DNA from 2 places in the Pseudomonas sp. ArH3a genome. Region 2 is predicted to be linked to the other one. Evidence: predicted binding sites of a transcription regulator. Region 2 holds the regulator's gene; the other holds the start of a gene.

What was found. The regulator FliA, encoded in region 2, starts transcription of late flagellar genes. The targets are predictions, from matches to a motif close to CTAAAGTTTNNNNNNNNNNNGCCGNTAA.
Region 1: the regulator FliA is predicted to act here: its motif matches at 1,725-1,752, upstream of K0P33_RS03435 (methyl-accepting chemotaxis protein).

Annotation. Positions count from the first base shown of each region.
Region 1 covers NZ_CP080330.1:776,565-780,786, reverse strand. The annotation lists gene K0P33_RS03450 (acyl-CoA dehydrogenase) at 1-1,007, shown strand, start outside; gene K0P33_RS03445 (cell division protein ZapA) at 1,011-1,304, opposite strand; gene K0P33_RS03440 (hypothetical protein) at 1,301-1,531, opposite strand; gene K0P33_RS03435 (methyl-accepting chemotaxis protein) at 1,810-3,435, shown strand; gene K0P33_RS03430 (potassium/proton antiporter) at 3,665-4,222, shown strand, end outside.
Region 2 covers NZ_CP080330.1:5,014,319-5,018,540, reverse strand. The annotation lists gene flhF (flagellar biosynthesis protein FlhF) at 1-159, shown strand, start outside; gene fleN (flagellar synthesis regulator FleN) at 265-1,098, shown strand; gene fliA (RNA polymerase sigma factor FliA) at 1,095-1,835, shown strand; gene K0P33_RS22880 (chemotaxis response regulator CheY) at 2,004-2,378, shown strand; gene K0P33_RS22875 (protein phosphatase CheZ) at 2,397-3,185, shown strand; gene K0P33_RS22870 (chemotaxis protein CheA) at 3,197-4,222, shown strand, end outside.

The DNA of each region.
Region 1 (4,222 bases), 2.5 Mb from region 2:
CACTTAACTTCGGCGATAACGGTAACTGCGTCGGCTATCTGGTGGGCAAACCGCACCAGGGCCTGAGCTGCATGTTCCAGATGATGAACGAGGCGCGCATCGGCGTCGGCATGGGCGCAGTGATGCTGGGTTACGCCGGCTACCTGTACTCACTGGAATACGCCCGCGAACGCCCGCAAGGTCGCCTGCCCGACAGCAAAGACCCCAGCACCGCGCCGGTCTCGATCATTCAGCACGCCGATATCAAGCGCATGCTGCTGACGCAGAAGGCCTATGTGGAAGGCGCCTTTGACCTCGGCCTGTACGCCGCGCGGCTGTTCGATGACACCACCACCCTGGAAACCGACACCGCGCGCAAGCAAGCTCACGAACTGCTCGATTTGCTCACACCGATCGTCAAATCCTGGCCGTCGGAGTTCTGTTTGAAGGCCAACGAACTGGCAATCCAGATCCTCGGCGGCCACGGCTACACCCGCGAATACCCAGTGGAGCAGTACTACCGCGACAACCGCCTGAACCCGATCCACGAAGGCACCCACGGTATTCAGTCCCTGGATTTGCTCGGGCGCAAGCTCGCGCAGAACGGCGGCGCGGGCCTCAAGCAACTGATCCGCCTGATCGCAGAAACCGGCGCGCGGGCGCAGCAGTACCCGTCACTCACGGCGCTGCGCGACCCCCTGGAACAGTTAGTTAACCGCCTGCAAAGCGTGACGATTGGCCTGCTGACCGACCTCGCCCAAGGCAAGGTCAACAGCAGCCTGGCGAATTCGGCACTGTACTTGAAGGTGTTCGGGCACACGGTGATTGGCTGGCGCTGGCTGGAGCAGGCGATTCGCGCTGAGGAAGGCTTGGCCAAGGGCAATGCGGCCGATGTTGCCTTCTATAAAGGCAAGCTCCAGGCCGCTCGGTACTTCCTGACCTGGGAAGTGCCGAGCTGCCATCATGAACTGGCGATTCTGGAGGCACGCGATGACACGTGCCTGGGGATGCAGGATGCGTGGTTCTAACCGCTAAGGCTGGCCGATAGCCTTGGCGATGACGTCGACCGTGGCGCTGACTTGCTCTTGGTAACGGTCGAGTTCCTGCTGGTGCTGCTTTTGCATTTCGATCTGCTCGGCGCACAGGTTCAGCGCGGCCAGTACCAATAACTTGTCACCGATCAGCGTCGGGTACTTTTTCTTGGTGGTGGCCAGGGAAGCCTTGAGCATGGTCACGGCGTGCATCAGGGTTTGATCTTCCCCGTCCGGCGCCTTGATCGAGTAATCCTCTCCGAGAATCGAAACGACCTTTATCCCTTCATTCATGCGCCGACAGGACCTGCGCTCACACGCTCAACCAGTGCCTGGATGCGCGCGGCGGTGGCGCCATGCTTTTCTTCCTGTTCCATCAGGTTCAGTTGCAGGCTGTCGTTTTCGTCCTTGGCGCGGGCCAGTTCCGCCTTGAGGGATTCGTTGCTGCCCAGCAGGTTCTGATTTTGCTGTACCAGGTCGCTGACCAGTTGTTCCAATTGGCTGAGGGATGCTTCTAACATTTTGATTTCTCGGGCTTTTTAAAAGGGCGGTGACGATAAAGAAAATTCACCTCGGAAGCCAGGGTTATCCCAGGCCGGCAGCCCGTTTTTTAAGGGCCGGGCCGCGCTTTCGACCCTTAGTGACTGCATTTACCCCATCTGGTTCCTGAATCCCCCCCAACCCCTCGTCAGATGCAATAAAAACGCGCGCGCCCTTAAGACTTTAGTCGCATGGCCGATAACAGATGCACACCCCGTCTCGTGGCCGCACGGATCGCGCTTCTCCCCAGGATTCCAGCATGTCTCTTCGTAATATGAATATCGCTCCGAGGGCTTTCCTCGGCTTTGCGTTTATTGGTGCACTCATGTTGTTTCTCGGTGTGTTTGCCCTGAACCAAATGAGCAAGATCCGTGCGGCAACGGAAGACATCGCCCAGTCCAGCGTGCCAAGCATTCGCGCCCTCGACGAATTCACCCAGCTGACCCTGCGCCTGCGGGTGTTGTCGTACCGCTTGCTGACCAACCGCGAGCCGGACGTGCAGCAAAAGACCCTGGAAGCCTTCGAACTGCGCAACCAGCAGATCCGTACCGCCCAGGGCGTCTACGAAAAAGTCATCGAGAGCAGCGAAGAACGCGCCGCCTATGACGAATACGTGCGTTTGCTCGGCCAGTACCACCAGATCGAAGAGCGCATGAAGAGCTTGTCTCGCGCCAACCAGATCGACGAGCTGCGCACCATGCTCAACACCGAGCTGCTGAGCAACTCCGAGCAAGTCAACGCGGTGCTGACGCGCCTGCTGGACATCAATAACGCGATGGCCAACGCCAGCAACCAGCAAGCCAAAGACCAATACGACATGGCCTTTAAGCTGGTGGTGGGCCTGCTGATCGTTGCCACGGCGCTGACGTTGCTGTTCGCCTGGTTGCTGACCCGCAGCATCACCTTGCCGATCGCCCAAGCCCTGGAAGCGGCTGAAGAAGTCGCCGAGGGCAACCTGACGCGCCCGATCAAGGTCGACGGCAACGACGAAGCCGGCCGCCTGCTGGCTGCCATGGCCAAGATGCAGGACAAGCTGCGCGACACCCTGCAACGCATTGCCGGTTCCGCTACCCAGTTGGCGTCCGCCGCCGAAGAGCTGAACGCCGTCACCGACGAAAGCGCCCGTGGCCTGACCCAGCAAAACAACGAAATCGAACAAGCCGCCACCGCCGTCAACGAGATGACCAGCGCCGTCGAGGAAGTTGCGCGCAATGCGGTAAGCACCTCCGAAGCCTCGCGCGCCGCCACCACCTCCGCCGGTGACGGCCGTGACTTGGTGCAGGAAACCGTCAGCGCCATCGAACGCATGAGCGGCGACGTGCAAGCCACCGCTACGCTGATTGGCGACCTGGCGAATGAATCGCGCGACATCGGCAAAGTGCTGGACGTGATTCGCGGCCTGGCCGACCAGACCAACCTGTTGGCCCTGAACGCCGCGATTGAAGCCGCGCGGGCCGGTGAAGCCGGCCGCGGGTTTGCCGTGGTAGCCGATGAAGTGCGGGCGTTGGCCCATCGCACCCAGCAGTCGACCAGCGAGATCGAGCGGATGATCGGCAGCATTCAGACCGGCACCGAGCATGCCGTGGATTCGATGCGCAACAGCACCGAGCGCGCGGAATCGACGCTGAACATCGCCAAAGGCGCCGGGATGTCACTGGATACCATCAACACCGCGATTGTGGAGATCAACGAGCGCAACCTGGTCATCGCCAGCGCGGCGGAAGAGCAGGCGCAGGTGGCGCGCGAAGTGGACCGTAACCTGGTGAATATTCGTGACTTGTCGGTGCAGTCGGCGACGGGCGCCAGCCAGACGAGTACGGCGAGCAGTGAGCTGTCGCGCCTGGCGGTGGATTTGAATGGGATGGTGGGGCGGTTCAGGCTTTAACTGACACCGGTGCCCCCTTGTGGGAGCTGGCTTGCCTGCGATAGCAATCTAACAGTCAATATCCCCAGTGACTGATACACCGCAATCGCAGGCAAGCCAGCTCCCACATTGAGCAGCGTTTTCCCACAAAAGCTTTTTGACAGCGCAGCAATTCAACAGGTTAGAATCGCTGGCACGCAGACTGCATGGTCAGTTTGCGCCCCGTCTTCCCAGCTCTGGAGTACTGCCTTTGAATGCGACGACCATCAACAGCCTGTTCTTGATCGGCGCGTTGCTGGTGGGTGCGAGCATTCTGGTGAGTTCTCTTTCGTCGCGCTTAGGTATCCCGATTCTGGTGATCATCCTGGCCGTGGGCATGCTCGCCGGCGTCGACGGCGGCGGCATCATCTTCGATAACTACCCAACCGCCTACCTGGTGGGCAACCTCGCCTTGGCAGTCATCCTGCTCGACGGCGGTTTGCGCACACGGGTGGCGAGTTTCCGCGTGGCACTCTGGCCGGCGTTGTCGCTGGCCACGGTGGGGGTGTTGATTACCACCGGCCTCACCGGCATGGCCGCCGCTTGGCTGTTCGACCTCAATATCATTCAAGGCTTGCTGATCGGCGCCATCGTCGGCTCCACCGACGCCGCCGCCGTGTTCTCACTGCTGGGCGGCAAGGGCCTGAACGAGCGGGTCACCGCCAGCCTTGAAATCGAATCCGGCAGCAACGACCCGATGGCGGTGTTTCTCACTGTCACCCTGATCGACATGCTCGCCACAGGCCAGACCGGCCTGCACTGGAGCCTG
Region 2 (4,222 bases):
ACCGACGGGCCGCGGATTCCGGATGATCTGCATCTGCCGCGCCGTCATCAGTTGGTCAGCCGTGCTGTCAGCGTGCAAATGCAAGAAGAGCCTAGCGAGGAAGCGATGGCCGATATGTTCGCCGACCTTTACCACCACCCGGCAAAACGGGTCGGTTGAGGCGGGATGAACACCGTGAAATGTACCTACATCGATGGTCTGCAAGCGATTCACGCGGCCAAGCCATGTAGCCTGCGTCTAAGCAAGACAAGGTAAAGAAATAAAATGGGCAGCATGCATCCCGTACAGGTGATCGCGGTGACCGGCGGCAAAGGTGGCGTCGGGAAAACTAACGTGTCAGTGAATTTGTCCCTGGCCCTGGCAGAGCTTGGCCGTCGCGTCATGCTGCTGGATGCTGACCTGGGCCTGGCGAACGTCGACGTTCTGCTGGGGCTGACACCCAAACATACCCTTGCCGATGTGATCGAAGGCCGCTGCGAGCTGCGCGATGTGCTGCTGCAGGGCCCCGGTGGCATTCGTATCGTGCCGGCCGCCTCGGGCACCCAGAGCATGGTGCACCTGAGCCCGGCGCAGCATGCCGGCCTGATCCAGGCGTTCAGCGATATCGGCGACAACCTCGACGTGCTGGTGATCGACACCGCCGCCGGGATCGGCGAGTCGGTGGTCAGCTTTGTGCGCGCCGCGCAAGAAGTGTTGCTGGTGGTCTGCGACGAACCTACGTCGATCACCGACGCCTACGCCCTGATCAAATTGCTTAACCGTGACTACGGCATGAATCGCTTTCGCGTGTTGGCCAACATGGCCCAAAGCCCGCAAGAAGGGCGAAACCTGTTCGCCAAGTTGACCAAGGTCACGGATCGCTTCCTCGATGTCGCCCTACAATACGTGGGCGCAGTTCCCTATGACGAGTGTGTACGCAAGGCTGTGCAAAAGCAGCGTGCAGTCTACGAAGCGTTCCCTCGTTCCAAATGCGCATTGGCGTTCAAGGCTATTGCTCAGAAGGTCGATACTTGGCCGTTGCCCGCTAACCCTCGGGGGCATCTGGAGTTTTTCGTCGAGCGATTGGTGCATCAGACGAGCGCAGGACCGGTGCTATGACAGCCAGCGGCTACAACCTTTACAAAAAGTCGGCACGTGACAGCCAGGGCGAGTTGATCGAGCGCTATGCGCCGCTGGTCAAGCGCATTGCCTACCACTTGCTGGCACGCCTGCCCGCCAGCGTGCAGGTCGAAGACCTCATCCAGGCCGGCATGATTGGTTTGCTCGAAGTGTCGACCAAATACGACGCGAGCAAAGGCGCGAGTTTCGAGACGTATGCGGGTATTCGTATACGTGGCGCGATGCTCGATGAGGTGCGTAAAGGGGATTGGGCGCCGCGTTCGGTACACCGCAACACGCGAATGGTCAGTGACGCAATTCGCTCAATTGAAGCAAAAACCGGTCGTGACGCTAAAGATCATGAAGTTGCGGCCGAACTCCAATTGAGTCTCGACGATTACTACGGGATTTTGAACGATACCTTGGGCAGCCGCCTGTTCAGTTTCGACGACCTGTTGCAGGACGGCGAACACGAAGGGCTGCACGAGGATGGCGCGAGTGCACATCTGGAGCCGTCGCGCGACCTGGAAGACGAACGTTTCCAGGGGGCGTTGGCGGACGCGATTGCCAATTTGCCGGAGCGTGAGCGACTGGTGTTGTCGCTGTACTACGACGAAGAGCTGAACCTCAAGGAAATCGGTGAGGTCCTGGGGGTCAGCGAATCGCGTGTCAGCCAGTTGCACAGCCAGTGCGCAGCCCGCTTGCGGGGGCGATTGGGAGAGTGGCGCACGCGCTGACAGGCAGTGTGGGGACACTGCAGACGCTACCGCGAAGGCTGCATGCTTTCGCGGGTTCGTTGCGTGGTGCCCTGGGCAGTCCTTTTTGTGTAACGCCTGTTGATTGAAATGGCGCGTCCAGGTGCTGGGCGCGTTTAAGACTGCTTGGAGGTCGAATTGGACAAGAACATGAAAATCCTCATCGTTGATGACTTCTCAACGATGCGGCGGATCATAAAAAACCTGTTGCGTGACCTTGGGTTCACTAACACGGTCGAGGCGGATGACGGCATTACGGCGATTCCGATCCTCAACAGCGGGAGCATTGACTTTCTGGTAACCGACTGGAACATGCCGGGCATGACCGGCATCGACTTGCTGCGCCACGTGCGCGCCGATGAAAAACTGCGCAGCCTGCCTGTGTTGATGGTGACCGCCGAAGCCAAGCGTGAACAGATCATCGAAGCCGCCCAAGCTGGGGTAAACGGCTACGTGGTCAAGCCATTCACTGCACAGGCCTTGAAAGAGAAGATCGAAAAAATCTTCGAACGCATCGGTCATTGATGCTGCCACGGGGGAGCTATGGAGCATAAAGAAACGTCACAGGGAGACTTTGAGTCGACCCTGAAAAAGCATGCTCACCAGTTGGTTGAAAGCCTTGAAAAAGGCCAGTTCGGCGACGCGGTGCAGTTAATCCATGAGCTTAACCAGACCCGTGACCGCGGCCTGTACCAGGAAGTGGGCAAGCTCACACGCGAGCTGCACAGTGCGATCGTCAATTTTCAGATTGACCCGCACATGCCCCAGGCCGAAGAAATTTCGCAAATTACCGATGCCACCGAACGCCTGTCCTATGTGGTCAGGCTGACAGAGGCGGCGGCCAACCGCACCATGGACCTGGTGGAAAACGCAACGCCCTTGGTCAATGGCATGACCACCGAAGCACAAGCCCTGAGCGTTGACTGGGGCCGCTTCATGCGTCGCGAAGTGGGGGCCGAAGAGTTTCGTGATTTGGCGCGTCGGGTCGACGGCTTTTTGTCGCGCAGCGAGCAGGACAACCGTACGGTTGCCAGCAACCTCAATGACATTCTGCTGGCCCAGGATTACCAGGACCTCACCGGTCAGGTGATCAAACGCGTGACCCAACTGGTCACCGAAGTGGAAAGCAACCTGCTCAAATTGGTGCTCATGGCCGGCCAAGTTGATCGTTTTGCCGGCATCGAACATGACCGCGAAGCGATCCTCTCGGAAAAAGATCCACAAAAACATCTCGCCAAGGGTGAAGGTCCGCAGATTCATGCCGATAAACGTGAAGACGTTATGTCAGGTCAGGATGACGTAGATGACCTGTTATCCAGTTTAGGCTTCTAAGGAGCACCCACATGAGCTTCGGCGCCGATGAAGAAATCCTTCAGGATTTCCTTGTAGAGGCCGGCGAAATTTTAGAGCAACTGTCCGAACAACTGGTCGAGCTGGAAAGTCGACCGGATGATGCGAACCTGCTCAATGCAATTTTTCGCGGTTTTCACACTGTAAAAGGGGGCGCCGGCTTCCTCCAGCTCCATGAGCTGGTGGAGTGCTGTCACATCGCCGAGAACGTGTTCGACATCCTGCGTAAGGGTGAGCGCCACGTCGACTCGGAACTGATGGACGTGATTCTGGAAGCATTGGATGCGGTCAACGGCATGTTCAGCGAAGTGCGCGAACGTGCCCCGATCACAGCGGCCACGCCGGAACTGCTGGCCGCCCTGGCGCGCCTGGCAGAACCTGCCGCCACCCCGGCTGCGCCGGTGGTGGAAGCAGCGCCTGCTGCGGTTGCTGAGCCGGAAGCGGATGTGACCGACAGCGAGTTCGAGCAGTTGCTCAACTCCCTCAGTGCGGTGAAGGCCGAGGCTGAGGCGCCGCAAGCGCCGCAAGCGCCTGCTGCGCCCGCAACGCCGACCAGCGAAGACATCACCGACGCAGAGTTCGAATCCCTGCTCGACCAGTTGCATGGCAAAGGCCAGTTCGCCGCTGACGTGGTGGCACCCGCCGCCGAGTCGAAAGCGCCAGCGGCCCCGGCCAGCAACGACATTACCGACGACGAATTCGAAGCGTTGCTCGACCAGCTGCATGGCAAAGGCACGTTTGTCGCTGAAGCCTTGCCGCAAGTTGCCGCGACCGCCGCAGCCCCAGTCGCCGGTGCAGCACCTGCCAGTGCGGCACCAGCGGGCGACGGGCTGATCTCTGATCACGAGTTCGAAGCCCTGTTGGATGATTTGCACGGCAAAGGCAAGTTCACCGAAGTGGCCCCGGCCGCTGCGGCGACTGCCGCCCCGGTAGCGGCGAAACCCGCACCGGCCGCCATCCCGGCTGCCGCCAAACCCGCTCCAGCCCCTGCAGCCGCCCCGGCACCTGCGCGAGCTGCG